DNA from 3 places in the Streptomyces sp. P9-A2 genome. Region 1 is predicted to be linked to each of the others. Evidence: riboswitches for the same ligand, from Rfam matches in the RefSeq annotation. Region 1 holds a riboswitch; each other region holds the start of a gene.
The links. Region 1 has a riboswitch for cyclic di-AMP ahead of V4Y04_RS33380 (M23 family metallopeptidase). Riboswitches for the same ligand answer to the same signal wherever they lie in the genome.

Region 1 (7,496 bases):
GCGTGTGTGCCCCTCGGGCGACAGGTGCAGCCGGTCGGTGTCCCAGGCCCTGCGGTCCTGGATACTCCTGAGGGACCAGAGGTCCAGCACCGGACAGCCGTACCGGTCGGCGACGGCCCGCACATGCCCGTTGTAGGTGGCGATCTTGCCGCGCAGATGCCGGAGCAGGGGTACGCCACGGGTGTCGAACCCGGTCGTCACCAGAACCGTGCCGGAGACCGCCGTGAGCGCGGCGATCGCCCGCTCGAAACGCTCGGCCACCTCGTCCGGGTCGCTGCCGGGCCGCAGGATGTCGTTGCCGCCCGCGCAGAAAGAAACCAGTGCGGGGGCCAGTTCGACGGCCCGCGGAAGCTGGTCGGCCATGATCTGGTCGAGCAGCTTTCCGCGCACCGCGAGATTTGCGTACCGGAAGTCGCCTTCGGGACGCCGGTCGGCGAGAAGTACCGCGAATCGGTCGGCCCAGCCGACGAACGCCCCGTCGGGGCCGGGGTCGCCGACGCCCTCGGTGAAGCTGTCCCCCACCGCCACGTACGACCCGATCACTGCTTTGCTGTCACTCTTCGAATCGTCTGCCACACCCGGACATGATTCACCTTCGAATGTGACCTACGCGACCGTAGGGAGGCATTGACGGACGGTGAGATAAGCCACTCGCACAGCATGGGCCAATTCGGAATAGCCCTCCGCGCGGGGACGTTGAGCGGCGAGCGACGTGACGCACGGAACACCCCCGGCGCTCCCGGGACTCCACCCCGCCGAACGCGCCGACGCGCCGACGCGCCGAAGGCCGGACCCGGGGATCGGGGGTCCGGCCTTCGGCGCGTCAGGCAGGTCGCCTCGGGGGTCAGCCTATGGAGACGCCCTTGCCGCGGAGGTAGGAGACCGGGTCCAGGTCCGAGCCGTAGTCCGGCGTGGCGCGGATCTCGAAGTGCAGGTGCGGGCCGGTCGAGTTGCCGGTGGAGCCCGAGAGGCCGACCTGCTGGCCGCCGCTCACGGCCTGGCCGGCCGAGACGGACAGCGAGGACAGGTGGGCGTACTGGGCGTAGTGGCCGTCGTTCAGCTTGACGACGACCTGGTTGCCGTACGAGCCGGCCCAGCCGGCGGAGACGACGGTGCCCGCGCCCACGGCCTTCAGGGAGGTGCCGGTCGGAACGGCGAAGTCGACACCGGTGTGGTAGCCGCTGGACCACATGCTGCCGGCCACCTTGTAGGCGGTGCCGAGGCCGCCGCCGGGCACCGGCGAGCTGTAGCCGGAGGCGGTCGCGGCCTGGGTCGCGGTCGTCGAGCCGGAGGAGGACTTCGGCGCGGACTGCTCGGAGGCCTCGCCGGCCGTCGACGGCTTCGACTGCTTCGACGCGGAGGACGGAGCCGAGGGAGCGGCCGGAGCGGACGAGGAGGGCGCCTCGGAAGAGGAGGACTTCTTCGGCGCGCCGGTCGCGGCGGCCTTGCCGTCGACCGAGAGCTTCAGACCGGGGTGGATGAGCGACGGGTCGTCGCCCACGGTCTCGCGGTTGTCCGAGTAGAGCTGCTTCCAGCCGCCGTCGACGTTCTCGGACTCGGCGATCTTCGCCAGGTAGTCGCCGCCCTTCACGATGTACGTGCGGGTGTCGCCGTTCCTGTCGCCGTCGGCCTTCACGCCGTCAGACGTCTTGCCGGCGACGGAATACGACTGGACGGCCTTTTCCGGGGCGGCCTGCGGAGTGGCGGCGTTCGCTCCGGTGGCACCGAGAAGCGGCATGGCGAGTGCGGCGCCACCGGTTCCGGCGACGGCGATGGAACGGGTGAGACGCGAAACGCTGGGACGACGGTGCTTACCCTTTGCGGGCATGACGAATTCCTCTCCGGCGCCTACGAGGTGAGCTGTCGGGTGCGGGCTGGAGATGCCCGGCCGCGTCGGAAACGCGACTTGACCCCAAGCCGTTCCGGAGACCGGAACAGGCAGTCGTACCTGTGGGTCCCCCGCTCCTGCCATACGCGGATCAGAGTGTGAAGGCTCCGGACAGCGGCAGGATTAGGCGTCCGTCCGGATCGATGGCGAACGTAGGCGACCGAGACGCAAAGGGACAAGCACGATCTTCCGAGCGAAGGCGTTGTTTCGTGATCCATTGACCTGAAACCCGTCACTCAGAGTCGCCCAGGATTTTCGACACCCCCCGAATTCCCTTGCGCGATAATGGAATTACGTGAGCATGGCGACAACACATCGTCACCTCTATGACGATGCTCACCACCCCATCACCATCTCCCCTCCTATCGGGGCGCATTATGGCGAAACTCCCCAAACGGACAGAACGTCCCAATAGGGAAAATATCGATGGTCCGGCCGGCGGGCCGCGGGTCCGGCACGGATCCGTCCACGCCGTCGACTCCACCGGTGCGGTCCCGTCTCCACTCCGACGGCCCCGTCACCAACTCATTGCCCCTGCCAGGCATGTCGTATCGTCGGGTGACACCCGCCGACGCCGCCGCGCCGGCGGCGCAGAGTGGGAGAGGGGCCCCCGTGACGCAGCAGATCCCGTCGACCGAACCCGAGCTCACCGGGGTGCGCAATTTCCGTGATGTGGGAGGCCTGCCGACCGTCGACGGCCGCCGGGTGCGGCACGGGGTACTGTTCCGCAGCGGCCATCTCGCGCACGCCACCGAGGAGGACGCCGCCTTCCTGTCCTCCCTGGGACTGCACACCGTCTTCGACTTCCGCAACGCGGCCGACCACAAGCTGGACGGGCAGGACATCGAACTGCCCGGCGTGCGCAATGTGAATCTGCCGCTGAGCGACCCGGCCGACGGCGCCGAGTTCTGGAGGATGGTCCGTGACGGGGACCTGGACCAGCTCCGCTCCGTCCTCGCCGGCGACAAGGGGGCGGAGCGGATGATCGCCTCGTACCGCGTGACGGTGAGGCAACGCACCGCCGAGCACTCCCGGGTACTGCTCTCGCTCGCCGAGGAGTGTGTGCCCGCGCTGATGCACTGCGCGGCGGGCAAGGACCGCGCGGGTCTGTCGGTGGCGGTGACACTGCTCGCGCTGGGCGTGGAACGGGACGCGATCTTCGACGACTACCTGAAGTCCGGCGCCGCGCACCGCCGCTACAAGGTGCGCCGCAGCGGCACCTCCGCCTCGGCCTATTCCCCCGAGGTCATGGAGCTGCTCGACCCCCTGTTCGACGCCCGCGCCGAGTATCTGTCGGCCGCACTGGAGACGGTCGAGGAGACCTGGGGCGGCGTGGACCCCTACCTCGAGCAGGCGCTCGGGCTCACCCCCGAGAACCGGGAGCGGCTGCGCGAGCGCATGCTGGACTGAGTGATCCCCCGGCCGGGCATCCGCTCGACCGGGGGATCACGGAATCTCTCGGCTCCTGCCGTGCCCGTCCGGGGACTACTGCCGCGCGCCCAGCTCGAACAGCAGATAGATGAAGCCCGCGAAGAGGTGCCCCACCACCACGTAGACGAACAGCCTCACCCACAGGGCGCGGGGAAACTTCTCCTCCAGGTCTTTCATGACACATCTCCTTGGGTGGGGCCCAGGCACAGGGCGGCCGTGGGACTCTGCAACAGGGTATGGACGAACAGCAGCTCGACCCCGTCGGGGTCCTCGGCGGCGATACGGTGCGGCGTCAGCGAGTCGAAGTGCGCGCTGTCGCCCGGGGCGAGGCGGTGCAGGGCGTCTCCGAGACGCAGCCGCAGCCGCCCCTTGAGGACGTACAGCCACTCCTCGCCCGGGTGGACCCGCACGATGTCGCCCTGGGCCCCGTACGGGACCTGGACCCGCAGAGCCTGCATCCCGCGCCCGGGGGAACCGGCCTGCCGGTACGTCCAGCCGCCCGCGGAGGTCGGCTCCATGTCGTCGGCACGTGTCACCGCCTCGCGGACGGCGGCCGTCTCACCGAGCAGTTCGGAGACCGTCGTACCGTAGATACGGGCAAGGGAGAGCAGCATCGGCAGCGAGGGCTGGCGCTGTCCGGTCTCCAGCCGGGAGAGATGGGCGGGGGAGAGTCCCGCCTCGCGGGCGGCGGCCTCCAGCGTCAGGGAGGCCTGGCGCCTCAGGGCGCGCAGTTGCGGGGCGACCGCGGGGAGCGTGGCGGCCGGTCCGGCCGACGGCTCGGCCTCGGGGGAGCTCATGGCTCCATTCAGCCGCACTTTTGCCTGTGGGGCAAATCTCTTGCCTCGCAGGCAAAAATCGTCTGACCTGCGGAACGTCGCGGTCTCACCGGTCGGCGACCGCCTGTTTCACCAGTGTCCTGCCGAACTCCCACACCAGACCGCCGTCATGGGCGTCGTCCATGACCGCGGTGAAGGCATCCACGAACCGGTCCACCTCCCGCTCGCCGATGATCAGCGGTGGGATCAGCTTGATCACCTCCAGGTGGTCGCCGGAGACCTGGGTGAGGATCCTGTGCTTCTGCAGCAGCGGGACGACGACCATCTGCGCGAAGAGTCCCTTCCGCGCGGCCTGCAGCATGGCCCAGCGACCGCGCAGCTTCAGCGACCGCGGCCGGCCGAACTCGATGCCGATCATCAGGCCCCGGCCACGGACATCGGCGAGCAGCTCGTACGTGTCGACGAGGGCCGCGAGCCGGGACCGCAGCAGCTCCCCGGTGGTCCGGACGTTCGCGACGATCTGCTCGTTCTCCATCACCGCCAGCACCGCGAGGCCGGCGGCCATGGCCTGGGCGTTGCCCCCGAAGCTGGCCGAGTGGACCAGCACCCGGTCCATCGACGAGTAGACCTTGCGGAAGATCCAGTCCTTGCCGAGCGTGGCCCCCACCGGCACATAGCCGCCGGAGAGCGCCTTGGCCACGCACACCAGGTCCGGTTCGACCCCTTCCTCGTGCTGGTAGGCGTAGAAGTCGCCGGTCCGTCCGAGGCCGGTCTGCACCTCGTCGGCGATCAGCAGTGCCTTGTGCCGGTGCAGCAGTTCCTGGGCGGCGCGCAGATAGCCGGGTGGGGCCGCGTGCACACCCTTGCCCTGGATGGGTTCCACGATGAGGGCGGCGACGTCGCCCTTGGCCAGCTCCCTCTCCAGCGCGTCCACATCACCCAGGGGTACGGCCGTGTCGGGCAGCAGCGGGGCGAACCCGTCCCGGAAGCCGGACTCGCCGTTGACGGACAGGGAGCCGATGGTCAGCCCGTGGAAGGCGTGCGCGCAGTACAGGACGCGGGATCTTCCGGTGGCGCGGCGGGCGAACTTCAGTGCGGTCTCGACCGCCTCCGTGCCGCTGTTGCCGAAGAACACCCGGTCCAGATGAGGGGTGTGGGCGAGCAGTTCCTCGGCCAGCAGTCCGGGCAGCGGCGGGCAGTCGAAGCGGGTGAGATCGGCGAGCGAGGCGTCGAGGACGTCGTGCAGCGCCTTGCGGACCACGGGGTGGTGGCGCCCCAGGCCCATCACCCCGAATCCGGCGAGCATGTCCAGGTGGTCGTTGCCGTCCGCGTCCCAGAAGTGGGCGCCCTCGGCGCGTTCGTAGACCTTGTCGAAGCCGATGGTGTGCAGCATGCGCGGGAGCTGGTGGTTGAGGTGTCTGGTGTGCAGCTCGTAGCGTTCGGCTCCGCGCTCGGCCAGCAGCGCGCCGAGGTCGAAGTCCCCGGCCCGAGAGGGGTCCGGGGCGGACTCCGCGGTGCTCATGACTGTTCCTCCCGTTGTTCCTCGGACGGTTCGCCAGGGGACTGCCGCTCCTGCCCCACGGCCGGGCTCGCGCCGATCCGGCCGGCGGCCTCGACGGGTGTCGGACCGATCTCCGCCGGCACCTCCTCGCGCCTGGCGTGCGCGAGGAACTGCTCCGGAATGCCGAACCGCCGTACCGGTACATCGACATCCGCGTCGCTCAGCGCCGGCGCCGGCGTCACGGCCGACCCCATGCCCGACGCGCGGCTGTCGTCCTCGACGACCGCCACGAGCCGGTGCCGCGCGGACCGTCCGGCCGGTTCGGGGGCGACGGGTTCGACCCAGCGCGGGTCGACCACGGTGCACCCGATACCGCGCGCCCCGAGCAGTTCGGCGGCCTGGAAGCAGACGGGCGCCATGACACCGACCGACATCAGCAGCGCCTCGGGGTCCTCGGCGCGGTGCAGCACGTCCGGGCCGCCGATCCGGTCGAGCGCCGGACCGGTACCCCGGGGCCCCCGAGTGAGACAGCCGTCATGGCGTCACTCCCTGTTTCCCGAGACCGTCTCGCGCAGGGCGCGCAGGGACTCCTTCAGGGACCCCATGGTGGCGAGGACGGCGGTGGGCTCGTAGCCGCAGTGCGCCATGCAGTTGGCGCAGCGCGGGTCCTTGCCGCGGCCGTACTTGTCCCAGTCGGTCTCCTCGATCAGCTCCCGGTACGTCGGCACATAGCCGTCGCTCATCAGGTAGCAGGGGCGCTGCCAGCCGAAGAGCGAGTAGTTCGGGATCGCCCACGCGGTGCACGGGAAGTCGACCCTGCCCTCGAGGAAGTCCAGGAACAGCGGCGAGTGGTTGAGCCGCCAGCGACGGCGGTTGCCCCCGGCGAACGCCTTCCTGAACAGCTCGCGGGTCTGCTCCACACCGAGGAAGTGCTCCTGGTCGGGGGCCTTCTCGTAGGCATAGGCGGGCGAGATCATCATCTCGTCGACCCGGAGGTCGTCGTTGAGGTAGTTGAGCACCTCGATGATGGTCTGCGGGGTGTCGGTGTTGAAGAAGGTCGAGTTGGTGGTGACCCTGAAGCCGCGCCGCTTGGCCTCCTTGATGGCGGCCACCGCCTCGTCGAACACGCCCTCCTTCGCGACGGACTCGTCGTGCCGCTCGCGCAGTCCGTCGATGTGCACGGCGAACGCGAAGTACGGCGACGGGGTGAACTTGTCCATCTTCTTGCGCAGCAGCATGGCGTTGGTGCACAGGAACACGTACTTGCGCCGGCCTACCAACTGGCGTGTGATCTCGTCGATCTGAGGGTGCATCAGCGGCTCGCCACCGGCGATCGACACCATCGGCGCCCCGGACTCCAGCACCGCGCCCACGGCCTGCGCGACCGGCATGCGCTGCTTGAGCACCCCGGCCGGGTGCTGGATCTTCCCGCAGCCCTCACAGGCGAGGTTGCAGGCGAAGAGCGGTTCCAGCTCGACGATCAGCGGGAACTTGTCCCGACGTCGGAGCTTCTGTTCGGCCAAGTATGTAGCGACCTTGATGGACTGACGCAGCGGCATGGCCATCTGGCTCACCTCCTGGGGAGCAGCAAGGAACGGTGCCATTCGAGATACGCGGGAAGAACGGAACGAAGAACGCGGAAAGCCGATATTCCACCGCGCAGCGTGCCGATCCGGACCAGTTCATGTTCAGGAGCGTCCACGACCACCCGTACGGCCGCAACCGGGCGCGCACCCGCGCGGACGGCGCTCAGGAGCGTGGCCGCGGACTCCATGTCGACCGCGATCGCGCCGGTGGCGAGCAGCTCGGACCGTTCGTGCCCCCGGACCACGTGTGCGGAGCCGATGAGCGGCCCGGTGTGGACGGTGCGCCCCGGCGCGATGCGCGCCAGCTCCTTCAC
Region 2 (7,496 bases), 6.4 Mb from region 1:
GTGCACAGCGTCGCCGCCAGAGTCAGATAGCCGCCGGTCAGCGCCTTGCCCACGCACATCACATCGGGCGTCACCGCCGCGTGCCCGGCCGCGAACAGCGCGCCCGTACGCCCGAACCCGGTCGCGATCTCGTCGAACACCAGCAGCACGCCGTGCGCGTCGCACGCCTCGCGCAGCACCCGCAGATACGCGGGGGAGTGGAAGCGCATGCCGCCCGCGCCCTGCACCACCGGCTCCACGATCACGGCCGCCAGTTCCCCGGCATGCCGCCCGATCAGCTCCCACAGGTGCTCGGCGTACGACTCCTCGTACGCGGCCGGCGGGGCCTCGGCGAACACCTGCTCCGGGAGCACCCCGGCCCACAGCTCGTGCATCCCGCCCTCGGGATCGCAGACCGACATCGGCTGCCAGGTGTCGCCGTGGTAGCCGCCCCGCCACGTCAGCAACCGCCGCTTCTCGGGCCGCCCGAGCGAACGCCAGTACTGCAGGCACATCTTGACGGCCACCTCGACCGACACCGAGCCCGAGTCGGCGAGGAAGACATGCTCGAGGCCGTCGGGTGACATGTCGACAAGGAGCTTCGCCAGCCGGACGGCGGGCTCGTGCGTGAGCCCGCCGAACATCACATGGCTCATCCGCCCGAGCTGGTCGCGCGCGGCCTCGTTCAGCACCGGGTGGTTGTAGCCGTGGATCGCCGACCACCAGGACGACATCCCGTCGACCAGCTCGCCCGAGCCGTCGGCGAGCCTCAGCCGGACCCCGCTCGCCGATTCCACGACGAGCGGTTCCCCGCGGCCCGGCATGGGCCCGTACGGATGCCAGACGTGCCGCCGGTCCAGCTCGAGCAGTTCGGGTACGGACCACTCAGGCATTGGGCGCGAGATCCGTTCCGGTACCCCGCCGGCGGACGGCGACGAGATCGGTACGCGGCCCGTCGGCCGGGCCTGCCCTCTCTGTGACCGCCCCCGGGCCCGAGGACCCCTCCGTCTCTGCGCCTGCGCCCACGCCCGAGGACGCCTCCGCGCCCCCGCACACCCCCGCGCCGGAGGACGTCGACCCGCACCCGCCGCCGTCCCCGTGGGACCCGCACCCGCCGCCGTTCTTGTGGGACCCGCACCCGCCCGTGCCCGCCGCCCGGTGTTTTGGCAGTGTCACCCGGTCGGTGCCCTCCACCTCGAACCCGGCGTCCGCGATCATCTCCAGGTCGGCCCGGCCCGCCTGGCCCTCGCTGGTGAGGTAGTCCCCGAGGAAGATCGAGTTGGCCAGGTGCAGCGCGAGCGGCTGCATGGTACGCAGATGCACCTCCCGGCCACCCGCGATCCGCACCTCGACGTCCGGGCACACGAACCGCACCATCGCCAGGATCCTCAGGCACCGCTGCGGGCTGAGGTTCCATTCCTTCGCGAGCGGCGTGCCCTCGAACGGGATCAGGAAGTTCACCGGCACCGAGTCCGGGTCCAGCTCGCGCAGTGCGAAGACCACGTCGACCAGGTCCGCGTCGCTCTCACCCATGCCGGCGATCAGACCGGAACAGGCGGACAGACCGGCCGCGTGCGCCTTGTGCACGGTGTCCACCCGGTCGGCGTACGTATGGGTGGTGGTGATGTCCCCGTAGGTGGCCTCGGAGGTGTTGAGGTTGTGGTTGTAGGCGTCCGCGCCCGCCTCGCGCAGCCGCTCCGCCTGCCCCTCGGAGAGCAGTCCGAGGCAGGCGCACACCTCGACGCCCTCGTTGCCCTCCTTGATCGCCCTGATCGTGTCGGAGACACGGTCCACGTCACGGTCGGTCGGACCGCGGCCGCTGGCCACCAGGCACACCCGTTTGGCGCCGCCCGCCAGTCCGGCCGCGGCCGCCTGCGAGGCCTGGCCGGGTTTGAGCCAGGTGTACTTCAGGATGTCGGCCTTCGAACCGAGCCGCTGGGAACAGTAGGAGCAGTCCTCCGGGCACAGGCCGGACTTGAGGTTGACCAGATAGTTGAGTTTCACCCGCCGCCCGAACCAGTGCCGCCGCACCTTTCCGGCCGCGGCCACCACATCGAGCAGATCGTCGTCGGACGTCCCGAGGACGGCCAGCGCTTCCTCACGGGTCGGCGTCTCGCGCCGCAGCCCCTTGTCCACCAGCGTGTTCAGCAGGTCCATGAAAGCCGATCCTGTCCTATTCGGCCGCCCCGGCCAAGGACGGTTCGTACAACAGAGGCGCTGTCGGCTGTGGGCATGGCCACACTGTGGTCCGGAGGCCGCCCCGCTACTGTCTGTTCATTGCCTGCAAAATCACCGGAGGACCCATGGCGTTCGGCTGGATCGACGAGCAGGCGGAGCTGCGCCGCCGGGCCGGGCTCGTACGGACGCTGCGCCCGCGGGCCGCCGACGCGCCGCTCCTGGACCTGGCGAGCAACGACTACCTGGGCCTCGCCCGTCACCCGGAAGTGGCCGAGGGCGCGGCGCGGGCCGCGCGGACCTGGGGCGGCGGGGCCACCGGGTCCCGGCTCGTCACCGGCACCACCGAGCTGCACACCGAGCTGGAACGCGAACTGGCCGACTTCTGCGGCTTCGAGGCGGCCCTCGTCCTCTCCTCCGGATACGCGGCCAACCTCGCGGCCGTCACCGCGCTCGCCCCGCACGGCGCCCTGATCGTGTCCGACGCGGGCAACCACGCCTCCCTGATCGACGGCTGCCGGCTGGCCCGGGGCAGGACGCAGGTCGTGGCGCACGCCGAACCGGATGCTGTGCGCAAGGCGCTGAGCGGGCACGACGGAGCCGCCGTGGCCGTGTCCGACACGGTCTTCTCGGTCGACGGGGACGCCGCTCCGCTCGCCGCGCTGGCGGGGGCGTGCCGTGAGCACGGCGCGGGACTGGTGCTCGACGACGCCCACGGCCTCGGGGTGCTCGGTGACGGCGGACGCGGCGCCCCGCACGCGGCGGGGCTCGCCGGCGCCGAGGACGTCGTGGTGACGCTCACGCTGTCCAAGTCGCTCGGCAGCCAGGGCGGAGCGGTGCTCGGCCCGGCGCGGGTCGTCGAGCATCTGGTCAACACGGCCCGGACGTTCATCTTCGACACGGGCCTGGCACCGGCGGCCGCGGGAGCCGCGCTCGCGGCCCTGCGGTTGTTGCGCCGCGAACCCGGACGTGCGGCGCGGGCGGGCGCGGTGGCGCGCGACCTGCACCACCGGCTGACGGCCGCGGGCCTCGAAGCCGTACGTCCCGACGCCGCGGTCGTCTCGGTGCGTGCCCCGTCCCCGGAGCAGGCCGTGCGATGGGCGGCCGACTGCCGGGCGGCCGGCCTGTCCGTGGGCTGCTTCCGCCCTCCTTCCGTGCCCGACGGCATCTCACGGCTCAGACTGACCGCCCGCGCGGACCTGTCCGGGGCCGAGATCGAACGCGCTGTACAGGTGATCGGCGACACGCGGCCATGAGTCGGCGGGACACGGCCGTGAGTCGCCCGATGACGAACGGTCGGGTGGGTGCCGGCGGACCGGTGGGTCAGTGAACCGCGGCCACGAACTCCGCCCAGCTCCCGGGGGAGATGAGCAGCGCGGGTCCGGCCGGGTTCTTGGAATCGCGCACGGCGAGCAGTCCGGCTCCGGGGCCGAAGGCCGGCCGGGCCGTCTCCACGCAGTTGTTCGCGCCCGTGCTGTAGCTGCTGCGCAGCCACCGCACACCGTGCAGATCGGTGCTGGAGGGAAGGGTCCGAGGCGGAGCGGGCATCGTGCCTCCTTACACGCCGGCAGCTGTCCCGGCGATGAAATCCAACGAGTCCTCTGGCGAAAGGGCGTGGACCGAGAGGGCGTTGAAAGCCTCCGAGTACGCCCGGAGGTCTTCTTTCCACTCCAGATAGAGGCTACTCGTCAAGTGGTCGAGAACTACAACATCCAGATCAGAAGTGCGCGAAAATGAGAAGATTACGAAAGGCCCGGTGACGCCGATGTGCGCCCCGGCTGTGAACGGCAGTACCTGGAGCCTTACTTGGGGGAGGCGCGCCGCTTCCACCAGCCGTTCCAGCTGACGGGTCATGACGCCGGGACCGCCGACCTGCCGTCGCAGCACCGCCTCGTCCAGGACCGCGCTCAACTCCAGCGGCGGATCCGCCCGCAGGACGTCCTGCCTGGCCAGCCGCACCTCCACCAGCGTGTCCAGCCGCTCCTCGGAGACGCCCTCCAATGCGGCCTCGGTCACCGCCCGCGCGTACTCGGGTGTCTGCAGCAGTCCGGGAACCACCGTGGTCTCCAGGGTCCGCATGGCGCCGGCCTGGGACTCCAGGCTGATGAAGTCCCGGTAGGTGGGCGGCAGCACCCCGCGGTACGCATGCCACCAGTGGTGCCGTCCGCCGTTGTCGTCGGATCCCGCCAGCACCAGCAGCAACTCCCTCAACTGGGCATCGGCCAGGCCGTAGGCGTCGAGCAGTAACCGCACATCGGCCGGTTTCACTCCGCTCGTGCCCGTCTCGATGCGGCTCACCTTCGACTGGTGCCAGCCCACCAGCCGGGCCGCCTCCCCACTGGTGAACCCTGCCGACGTGCGCAGCGAGCGCAGTTCGGCGCCCAGTTTCCGGCGGCGTACCGCGGGACCGTGCTGCATGGCTTCCCCTCTTACTCCCTCGGGGCCACCCAAATACGGTTTCCCGTCGCAGAGTTCACCGCTTTGAGCGACAGATATATGCATATCCTGGCCGTATCGTCGCCGACGGCCTGTGGTGATGGCAGTCTGGCGACGAAGCACCAGTGCGGGACCGTACTCGAATCAGCCGCTCCGTGTCGGACTGCGGTCCCGTGGAAAGGGACGACATCGCCATGGCAGACCATCTGGAAGCATCCATCACTCTGCCGAGCGATCCCGCCTCGGTCTCCGCGGCCCGCGCCCATGTGGTGGGCACGCTGGCGGAGTGGGGCATGCCGGAGGACACGGAAGTGTCCGACACCATCCGGCTGATCGTGTCCGAACTCGCGACCAACGCCGTGCAGCACACCCTGGGGCAGTCACCCACGTTCACCGTGGACCTCGTCCTCGACCGGCACGACCAGCTGTGCATCGGGGTCACCGACAGCCACCCGAGGTTCCCCAAGCGGCTCCCCGCCGCGGTCCAGCAGGACAACGGCCGAGGGCTGGTCATCATCCGCTGGCTGGCCGTGGAGTGCGGCGGCAGGATGAGGGTCCGCCCCACCAGGGAGGGCGGGAAGACCGTCTCCGTCGTCCTCCCGTGGGCCGTTCCCGCCGAGCCGGCCACGGCGGTCGAAGTGGCAGGACAGCAGGAACCGTAGGGGGTCGCGACAGGAACGGGGCGAGGGCGGGAAGAGGGGCGGGCGGAGGTGGAAGAAGCGAAAAGAGGACCTGCTCACCCGTTCGGGCGATACGCAGATCCTCGAGCCGCCGCACCGGTGTGTTGCCCGGGCGTCGTTCGGCGCGTTGGGCGGGGCGGCGGCAGAGGGGTGCCGCCGCCCACGCGGATCACTTCACCCGGCCGTACCAGACGCTGCGGGTCCAGATCTTCTGCAGGCGTACCACGTCCCCGGTCTTGGGCGCGTGCCAGAGTTTGCCCTGGCCCGCGTAGATGCCCACGTGGTACACGTTCTGGCCCGAGTGGAAGAAGACCAGGTCCCCCGCCTTGCGGTTCGAGGCGGAGATGTGGCGGGTCTTGTTGTACTGCTGGGACGCAGTGCGGGGCAGCTGCTTGCCCGCCTTCTTGAACGAGTAGAGGGTGAGTCCGGAGCAGTCGAAGCGGCTCGGTCCGGTGGCGCCCCACCGGTAGGGCGCGCCCTTCTTGGACGCTGCGATCTTGAGGGCCTTGGCGGCCGGAGTCGCGGCCGCCGCCTCCGAGGCGGTGCCGGGGAGGACGATCGAGCCGCCCACGGCGGCGAGGGTGAGGGCCGAGGCCGTACCGGCCCTGGCCATGAGAGACGGGACGCGATTGAGCGCGGTCATGCGCAACCCTTCGTCAGCCGCCTGTGAAGGATGACCTGTCGGATTCGGGCTGGCGAAGTTGCCCGGCCGCACGAGTGCGGCTTCACCCCAAGAGCTGCTCGGCGCGGGAATCGAACTCCCGTTCCGGCGGCCCGTATTGCTCGGGTCCTCCACTCCTGCCGATCCACTCCTGTCGACCGGTCATCCGGGCGGCGGCAGGATTCGGCGTCCGCCCGGATCGCCCCGCCGCGGCGGCGGGGTCTTGTCGTCAGTGAGCGATCTTGGCAACCGTCGGCCCGAAATCCCAATGGAACCGGGGGTTTGTGTTGTTACTCACCACTCATCCGTTCGAGTGGACAGCCTCATGTCCGGGCTGCCGTCCGGAGTGCCGAGGAGTCCCGGACCAGCATCGGAATGACCTGTTCCGGTAAGTGGCCACGCGTGGTGCGCAACTGTGACGGCCCGAAAAGGAGTCGACATATACACCGGTTGGCGGTACCCCCTTTGGTCCGTTTCAACTCCGGTGCGGACGTGCCGCCGACGCCGTCCCCGGCCGGACCGGTACAGGCGTCAGCTGTCGGAGCCCGGCGGCAGCGTGACCCGGGCCGTGCGCCGGTCGCCGTCCAGCACCCGCAGGGCCCGGGTCAGTGTGGCGGCGTGCAGTTCGGTCTCGCCGCGCCGGTGCATCAGGGTCAGCGCGTCGCGCAGTGCGACGGCCTTACCGACCAGCGCCTGTGCGGCGCGCAGCCCACGATAGGTGTCGCCGTCGCGGGCCGGGTTGATCCGGCCGAGCAGGTCGACGGCCTCGAGATAACAGTCGATCAACTCGGCCTCGGCGCGGGTCAGCGCGGGCAGCGGCGGCAGTTCGGGGGGCAGCATCGGTGGTTCACCTCGCGCCGGGAGTGGGGCGCGGGCTCTCGCGGTCGGCCAGGATCCGGTCGGCGAGGCCGTACTCCACTGCCGCCCGCGCGTCGAGGACGGTGTCCCGTTCGACGTCCGACCGGACCTGTTCCGGGGTGCGGTGGGTGTGCCGGACCAGCATGTCCTCGATCCGGTCCCGGATCCGCCACAGTTCCTCCGCCTGAACGGCCAGGTCGCTCGCGCTTCCCTCCGCCGGCTCCGGCGGTGCCGGCTGACGGAGCACCAGCCGCGCCCCCGGCAGGACGTACCGCTTGCCCGGCGTCCCGGCGGCCAGAAGCAGCGCGGCCGTTCCGTCGGCCCGGCCCAGGCAGACCGTCTGCACCTCGCAGGTGACGAAGCGCAGGGTGTCGTAGATCGCCGACATGGCGTGGAAGGAGCCACCGGGGGAGTTGACGTAAAGGGCGATGTCCCGGTCGGGGGCCCGGTGCTCCAGGTGCATGAACTGGGCGATCAGGTCGTTCGCGGAGGTCTCGTCGATCGGTGTCCCCAGGAGGAGGATCCGCTCCTCCAGCAGTTTGCCGTACGGATCCGCGGTCCGGTGTCCGGACGCCGTGTGTTCGGTGAACCCGGGCATGACGTGGCGGCCGAGCGGTCGGGTCATGAGCTTCTCCTCGTGGCTGCCGTCCACAGGGGCCTGCGGGCGGCTGTCTGTAAAAAATGTACAGGACGTACGTGACGTTATG
Region 3 (7,496 bases), 1.3 Mb from region 1:
TGGCCGTCGTAGTTGGGTGCGAAGTCGACCGTGTCCTCGTCGATGGACTCGGTCATCAGGCTCGTGGCCTCGGTCATCCGGCTCTCGGTGTACCGCATGGCCGCCGGTGGGTCGTCGTTGCCCAGGGAGCCGAAGTTGCCGTGGCCGTCGACCAGGGGGACCCGCATCGAGAAGGGCTGCGCCATACGCACCAGGGCGTCGTAGATCGACGTGTCGCCATGGGGATGCAGCTTGCCCATGACCTCGCCGACCACGCGCGCGCACTTCACATAGCCGCGGTCGGGGCGCAGGCCCATCTCGTTCATCTGGTAGACGATGCGGCGGTGCACCGGCTTCATGCCGTCGCGCGCGTCCGGCAGGGCGCGGGAGTAGATGACCGAGTACGCGTACTCGAGGAAGGAGCCCTGCATCTCGTCGACGACGTCGATGTCGAGAATCCGCTCCTCGTACGAGTCGTCGGGCGGCGGGGTCTTCGTGCTGCGGCGGGCCATCGCTGCCGGCTCCTTGCTGAAGCGTGGGACGGTATCTGACGCGGACCATTGTGGACCGCCGCACCGACAACCGGGACCATGACCCCCGCCGCTGCCCTCCGTCGGGAGCCGGAGCGGGGTGCCGGCAGAGTACGCGCACCTTCCGCCGGCGCCGCGAGCGGGGCGCCTCGGGAGGCCGGCGCGTGTCGGCACCGGGTGCGCACCCGGTGCGCCCCGTGATCCCGTACGTACCGAGGCCCCGTACGCCCCACGAACCCCGTGCGTACCGCGCGGTCCCACTCGTACCCGCGGTTCTCGCTCTCGGCGTACCCGGTCCCCTCCGGGAACTTCGCCGGTCCTCGGCACGCTTGCATACAGTGGCAGGACCGGCACAAACGGCGGATGCGACGACCGCCTCCGCGATCGAAGGGACGTACATGCCCATGGGTCACACGGCCACCGCCCAGGCAGGCTCCGGCGGCCTGACAGCGACCGAGCACCGGCTGTCCAACGGCCTGCGCGTGGTGCTCTCCGAGGACCACCTGACCCCCGTCGCGGCGGTGTGCCTCTGGTACGACGTCGGTTCGCGTCACGAAGTCAAGGGCCGTACCGGCCTGGCTCACCTTTTCGAGCACCTCATGTTCCAGGGGTCCGGCCAGGTGAAGGGCAACGGCCACTTCGAACTGGTCCAGGGCGCCGGCGGCTCGCTCAACGGCACCACCAGCTTCGAGCGGACCAACTACTTCGAGACCATGCCGACCCATCAGCTGGAACTCGCCCTCTGGCTCGAGGCCGACCGCATGGGCTCCCTGCTGGCCGCCCTGGACGAGGAGTCCATGGAGAACCAGCGGGACGTCGTCAAGAACGAGCGCCGCCAGCGCTACGACAACGTCCCCTACGGCACGGCCTTCGAGAAGCTGACCGCCCTCTCCTACCCGGCCGGCCACCCTTACCACCACACGCCCATCGGCTCGATGGCGGACCTGGACGCGGCCACCCTGGAGGACGCCCGCGCCTTCTTCCGCACGTACTACGCGCCGAACAACGCCGTGCTCTCCGTCGTCGGTGACATCGACCCGGAGCAGACGCTCGCCTGGATCGAGAAGTACTTCGGCTCCATCCCGTCCCACGACGGCAAGCCCGAGCCCCGCGACGGCTCGCTGCCCGAGATCATCGGCGAGGAGCTGCGTGAGCTCGTCGAGGAGGAGGTCCCCGCGCGTGCGCTGATGGCCGCCTACCGGCTGCCCGAGGACGGCACGCGCGCGAGCGACGCGGCGGACCTGGCGCTCACCGTCCTCGGCGGCGGCGAGTCCTCGCGGCTCTACAACCGGCTGGTACGACGGGACCGTACGGCCGTGGCGGCCGGATTCGGCCTGCTGCGGCTGTCCGGGGCGCCCTCCCTGGGCTGGCTGGACGTGAAGACGTCCGGTGACGTGGAGGTGCCCGTCATCGAGGCCGCGATCGACGAGGAGCTCGCCCGGTTCGCCGAGGAGGGCCCCACGGCCGAGGAGATGGAGCGCGCCCAGGCGCAGCTGGAGCGCGAGTGGCTGGACCGGCTCAGCACCGTCGCCGGCCGGGCCGACGAGCTGTGCCGGTACGCCGTCCTGTTCGGCGACCCGCAACTCGCCCTCACCGCCGTCGGGCGCGTCCTCGACGTGACCGCCGAGGACGTCCGGGAGGTCGCCAAGGCCCGCCTGCGTCCCGACAACCGCGCGGTGCTCGTCTACGAGCCCGTTGCCACCGGGGCCGGGGAGTCCGAAGAAGCCGCAGCCGCCGGCACCGAAGAAGCCGCGGCCGCCGGCACCGACGAGAACGAGGAGACGGCCAAGTGACCGAGCTCGCCACGATGGACTTCCACCCCCAGCCGCAGGCGGGCGAGGCTCGGCCCTGGGCCTTCCCGGCCCCCGAGCGCACGGCCCTCGACAACGGCCTGACGGTGCTGCGCTGCCACCGCCCCGGCCAGCAGATCGTCGCCGTCGAGGTGCTGCTGGACGCGCCCCTGGAGGCCGAGCCGGCCGGGCTCGACGGTGTCGCCACGATCACCGCGCGGGCGTTCTCCGAGGGCACCGACAATCACTCCGCCGAGGAGTTCGCCGCCGAACTGGAGCGCTGCGGCGCCACCCTGGACGCCTACGCCGACCACCCCGGCATCCGGCTGAGCCTCGAGGTGCCGGCCTCACGGCTCACCAAGGCGCTCGGGTTGCTCGCCGACGCCCTCAGGGCGCCCGCGTTCGCCGACAGCGAGATCGAGCGCCTCGTCCGCAACCGCCTCGACGAGATCCCGCACGAGCTGGCCAACCCGTCCCGCCGCGCCGCCAAGGAACTCTTCAAGGAGCTGTTCCCGGCGACGTCGCGCATGTCCCGCCCGCGCCAGGGCACCGAGGAGACGGTCGCCGGCATCGAAGCGGCGGCTGTCCGCGCCTTCTACGAGAAGCACGTCCGCCCCGCGACCGCCACCGCGGTGGTCGTCGGCGACCTCACCGGCACCGACCTGGACGAGCTGCTCGGCGACACCCTCGGCGCCTGGACCGGATCGACTGCCCGGCCCCGGCCCGTCCCGCCGGTCACCGCCGACGACGCCGGCCGGGTCGTGATCGTGGACCGCCCCGGCGCCGTGCAGACGCAGCTGTTGATCGGCCGCGTCGGAGCGGACCGGCACGACCGCGTGTGGGCCGCGCAGGTGCTCGGCACTTACTGCCTCGGCGGCACCCTCACCTCCCGTCTGGACCGTGTCCTGCGCGAGGAGAAGGGCTACACCTACGGCGTACGGTCGTTCGGCCAGGTCCTGCGGTCCGCCCCGGACGGCACCGGCGCGTCGCTGCTCGCCATCAGCGGCTCCGTCGACACCCCGAACACCGGACCCGCCCTGCAGGACCTGTGGACGGTGCTGCGCACCCTCGCCGCGGAGGGCCTCACCGACGCCGAACGGGACGTCGCCGTGCAGAACCTGGTGGGGGTGGCGCCGCTCAAGTACGAGACCGCCGCGGCCGTCGCCGGCACCCTGGCCGACCAGGTGGAGCAGCACCTGCCCGACGACTACCAGGCCGAGCTGTACCGGCGGCTCGCCGCCACAGGCACCGTGGAGGCGACCGCTGCGGTGGTGAACGCCTTCCCCGTGGCCCGCCTCGTGATCGTTCTGGTCGGTGACGCGGCGAAGATCAAGGAGCCCGTCGAGGCGCTCGGCATCGGCGAAGTCACCGTCGTGGCCGCCGAATAGATCCCCCGTCAGCGGCCGGGACGCCGCTGACAGGCAGTCCGCGGAGCCTCGTGGACGCCCGATGGAGCGTACGCGCGTGTATGTGTGGCCCTGGTGACGCGAAAGTCACCAGGGCCCGCTTATGCCCGAATTGGGGCGAGAGGTGCCTGTCTGTCCTGTGGGATGCGCTACAAAAACCGCGATCCGTTTGGGAATTGACGGACGCCCCGCTTAGCTTCATGCGGTCTGTTCGTCGGGCAGTGCGCCGCACCAGCGGCACCGGACAGTCATCGCCGAGTCCCCGTACGGCGCGAGCCAGGGGAGCCGGGGACCCACCAGTCCCTGGGGTGAATCGGACGCCCGCGCGTGTCGCGAGGGGGCCCGTAGGAGACCTTCCTGCTCCGAACCCGTCAGCTAACCCGGTAGGCGAGAAGGAAGGAAAGGACCACCCTGTACATGGCGTTCACCCGCGCCACCGGGAAGCACCGTCGTCCCAGCCGCGTGCATCGCGGCACCGCCAAGGCGGCGGGCGTCGCGGCCCTCACCACCACCGGTGTCATCGGCTCCCTCGCGGCTCCGGCGCTCGCCGCCGAACCCGCCGCGGAGCAGACCGGCCTCACCCCCGTGATCACCCTGGATGACGAGGCGGCCGCCCAGGTCGACGCCCAGGCGGCCGCCCAGCACGAGGCCGCTCGCGAGGCGGCCCAGGCCGCCGCCCGCGAAGCCGCCGAGGAAGCCGCGCGGGAGAGGGCGGCCGAAGAGGCCGAGAGGGCCCGTGAAGCCGAGGAGCGCGCCGCGCGGGAGGCCGAGCGCAAGCGTCTCAACACCTTCGTGTCCCCGATCGCGGGCTCCTACGTCTCGACCGGTTACCTGTCCGGCGGCGCCGTCTGGTCCTCCGGCACCCACACGGGTGTCGACTTCCACGCCGCGAGCGGCACCCCCGTGCTCTCGGTCGGCATGGGCACCGTGGTCGAGGCCGGCTGGGGCGGCGCCTACGGCAACCATGTCGTGATCAAGATGCACGACGGCACGTACACCCAGTACGGCCACCTGTCGTCCGTCGGTGTCTCGGTGGGCCAACAGGTCACCCCGGGGCAGCAGATCGGCGTCTCCGGCGCCACCGGCAACGTCACCGGCGCGCATCTGCACTTCGAGGCCCGCACCACCGCCGATTACGGCTCCGACGTCGACCCCGTCGCGTACCTCCGCGCGCACGGCGCGAACCTCTGACCGGGCACGTACCCCCTGGCCTCCGTGCGCGCCTCGGCGGCCGCTCGAGCCCCTGACGCCGGAGGTGTCCGCGGAAAGCGGACACCCGAGGTTTTCTATGGAACGGCCCCGGCCCGCTCTGCGAGCCGGGGTTTTCGGGCTTTCCGGCGGGCGGCCCATTGTCCAAAGAACGGGCATGATTCCCGGCTCGCCATCGGAAATTCCCGCTCGTTGCAATAGAGTCACGGGGCAGGTGTCACCGGTTGGCGTTATGCGGGGATCAATTCGGAGGTCGGTCATGCGTATTCCGGCGCACTCGGTGTGCACGGCGATCCGGGACGACATCGTCTCGGGTGTCTACGAGCGTGGCGGCCGGCTCATCGAGGAACTCCTCGCCCGCCGCTACGGCGTCTCGCGCGTCCCCGTCCGGGAGGCCCTGCGCACCCTGGAGGCCGAGGGCTTCGTGGTGACCCGGCGGCACGTGGGCGCGTGCGTCGCGGAACCCACCGAGCAGGAGGCCGCCGACCTGCTGGAGATGCGACTGCTGCTGGAGCCGCTCGGAGCCTCCCGCGCCGCACAGCGCCGCACCGAGGCCCACCTGAAGGTGCTGCGAGGCCTGGTCCGGCTGGGCCAGGAGCGGGCCCGTCAGGGTCACAGCGACGACCTGCGCTCCCTGGGCGGCTGGTTCCACGAGACGCTCGCCCAGGCGTCCGGCAGCCCGGCGCTGACGTCGACGCTGATCCGGCTCCGGCGCAGGATCGGCTGGATGTACGAGGTGCGGGGGACGAGGGATCCCGTGGCGTGCTGGTCGGAGCACGGCGCGGTCGTGGACGCCGTGGTGCGCGGGGACGGCGAGCGCGCGCGTGTGGTCATGGCGCTGCACACCGAGCGCGCCGCCGCCGCCCACCGCCTGCGCTTCACCGCGGGGGCCGGCGCGGTCGACCGCGCGGACCGGGCGGACCGGGCGGAGAGTGTGAGGAACGCGCAACATCCCGTAAACACACCGAGCCTGCGCTCTTAACAAGGGTGCCTTATACAAAAGAGAGCGCGACTGCAAGGCATTTCCTGTTGCGCGCGAAATGGGAAAGAGAAAGGCCCGCCCGGTGATTTGGGCAGGCCTTTCAGTGGTGTGATTCGGTGTCTGTGTCTGTGTCTGTGAAGCACAGATCACCGCAACCATCAATTGAGTGACCCGGACGGCGCGCAACCGGTTCCGCGAGAGCGGCGCCGGTCCAGGCGCGGAATTCAGACGGTCTCGGGGAGTTCCTCGAGGCCCTCGGAGACCAGCTTCGCCAGCCGGTCCAGGGCGGCGTCGGCCCCCTCGGCGTCGGAGGCGAGGACGATCTCCTCGCCGCCCTGGGCGCCCAGGCCCAGGACGGCCAGCATGGAGGCCGCGTTGACGGGATTGCCGCCGGCCTTGGCGATCGTCACCGGGACGCCTGTGGCCGTGGCGGATCGGACGAAGATGGATGCGGGGCGGGCGTGGAGGCCCTCGGCCCAGCCGACGTTGACGCGGCGCTCAGCCATGTGTTGCTGCCCTTCGGAGTTCAAGTTGTCTAGACCAGTTTTCCATATCGTGAGGCAAGCCGGTGAGCGGCCCGGAAGCGGTACCGGGAGCGGCGCCCGCTGACGGTCCCCGGCGGCACCGGACCGCGGCCTCGGTCCGGTGCGCGCCCCCACGGACTGCCTCGCGCCATCACCGTACGCGAGCCGTACTCTGGGGCCCATGCAGACCTCCTCGGACCGGCATGAGTATCCCGCCCACTGGGAGGCCGACGTGGTGCTGCGCGACGGCGGCACCGCGCGCGTACGCCCCATCACCGTGGACGACGCCGAGCGCCTGGTCAGCTTCTACGAGCAGGTGTCGGACGAGTCGAAGTACTACCGCTTCTTCGCGCCCTACCCCCGCCTGTCCGCCAAGGACGTGCACCGCTTCACGCACCACGACTTCGTGGACCGGGTGGGACTCGCGGCCACCGTGGGCGGTGAGTTCATCGCCACCGTACGCTACGACCGGATCGGCCCCGGGGGAACGCCGGCGTCGGCACCGGCCGACGAGGCCGAGGTCGCCTTCCTCGTGCAGGACGCCCACCAGGGCCGGGGCATCGCATCCGCCCTGCTCGAGCACATCGCCGCCGTCGCCCGGGAGCGCGGCATCCGCCGGTTCGCCGCCGAGGTGCTGCCGGCCAACAGCAAGATGATCAAGGTGTTCACGGACGCCGGGTACACCCAGAAGCGCAGCTTCGAGGACGGCGTCGTCCGCCTCGAGTTCGGCCTCGAACCCACCGACCGTTCCCTGGCCGTGCAGCAGGCGCGCGAGCAGCGCGCCGAGGCGCGCTCGGTGCAGCGGCTGCTCGCCCCGGGTTCGGTCGCCGTCATAGGCGCCGGCCGCGCGCCCGGCGGCGTGGGCCGCAATCTCCTCGACAACATCCGGGACGCCGGATTCACCGGCCGTCTGTACGCCGTGAACAAGGCCCTCGCGCCGGAGCGGAAGGAACTCGACGGAGCCGCCGGGGTGCCCGCCCACCGCTCGGTGCGGGACATCGACGGCCCGGTCGACCTCGCCGTCGTCGCGGTGCCCGCCGACGACGTCCCCGAAGCGGTGGCCGAATGCGGCGAAC

Region 2: linked by a shared signal. The riboswitch ahead of V4Y04_RS04390 (C40 family peptidase) and the one ahead of V4Y04_RS33380 (M23 family metallopeptidase) in region 1 are both predicted to bind cyclic di-AMP.
Region 3: linked by a shared signal. The riboswitch ahead of V4Y04_RS27685 (M23 family metallopeptidase) and the one ahead of V4Y04_RS33380 (M23 family metallopeptidase) in region 1 are both predicted to bind cyclic di-AMP.

What each region holds. Positions count from the first base shown of each region.
Region 1 covers NZ_JAZIFX010000001.1:7,392,135-7,399,630, reverse strand. The annotation lists gene V4Y04_RS33385 (SGNH/GDSL hydrolase family protein) at 1-543, opposite strand, end outside; gene V4Y04_RS33380 (M23 family metallopeptidase) at 845-1,828, opposite strand; cyclic di-AMP (ydaO/yuaA leader) riboswitch at 1,831-1,995, opposite strand; gene V4Y04_RS33375 (tyrosine-protein phosphatase) at 2,501-3,298, shown strand; gene V4Y04_RS33370 (DUF6126 family protein) at 3,374-3,496, opposite strand; gene V4Y04_RS33365 (helix-turn-helix domain-containing protein) at 3,493-4,116, opposite strand; gene V4Y04_RS33360 (aspartate aminotransferase family protein) at 4,202-5,617, opposite strand; partial or broken gene V4Y04_RS33355 (transketolase C-terminal domain-containing protein) at 5,614-6,096, opposite strand; gene hpnH (adenosyl-hopene transferase HpnH) at 6,139-7,161, opposite strand; gene V4Y04_RS33345 (phosphorylase family protein) at 7,167-7,496, opposite strand, start outside.
Region 2 covers NZ_JAZIFX010000001.1:977,321-984,816, reverse strand. The annotation lists gene V4Y04_RS04420 (adenosylmethionine--8-amino-7-oxononanoate transaminase) at 1-872, opposite strand, end outside; gene bioB (biotin synthase BioB) at 865-2,136, opposite strand; gene V4Y04_RS04410 (8-amino-7-oxononanoate synthase) at 2,283-3,410, shown strand; gene V4Y04_RS04405 (DUF397 domain-containing protein) at 3,478-3,702, opposite strand; gene V4Y04_RS04400 (helix-turn-helix domain-containing protein) at 3,712-4,572, opposite strand; gene V4Y04_RS04395 (ATP-binding protein) at 4,785-5,252, shown strand; gene V4Y04_RS04390 (C40 family peptidase) at 5,440-5,913, opposite strand; cyclic di-AMP (ydaO/yuaA leader) riboswitch at 5,917-6,130, opposite strand; gene V4Y04_RS04385 (hypothetical protein) at 6,463-6,771, opposite strand; gene V4Y04_RS04380 (ATP-dependent Clp protease proteolytic subunit) at 6,779-7,414, opposite strand.
Region 3 covers NZ_JAZIFX010000001.1:6,102,489-6,109,984, forward strand. The annotation lists gene V4Y04_RS27670 (DNA gyrase/topoisomerase IV subunit A) at 1-491, opposite strand, end outside; gene V4Y04_RS27675 (M16 family metallopeptidase) at 908-2,302, shown strand; gene V4Y04_RS27680 (M16 family metallopeptidase) at 2,299-3,687, shown strand; cyclic di-AMP (ydaO/yuaA leader) riboswitch at 3,948-4,109, shown strand; gene V4Y04_RS27685 (M23 family metallopeptidase) at 4,123-4,896, shown strand; gene V4Y04_RS27690 (GntR family transcriptional regulator) at 5,174-5,896, shown strand; gene V4Y04_RS27695 (HPr family phosphocarrier protein) at 6,121-6,402, opposite strand; gene V4Y04_RS27700 (bifunctional acetate--CoA ligase family protein/GNAT family N-acetyltransferase) at 6,602-7,496, shown strand, end outside.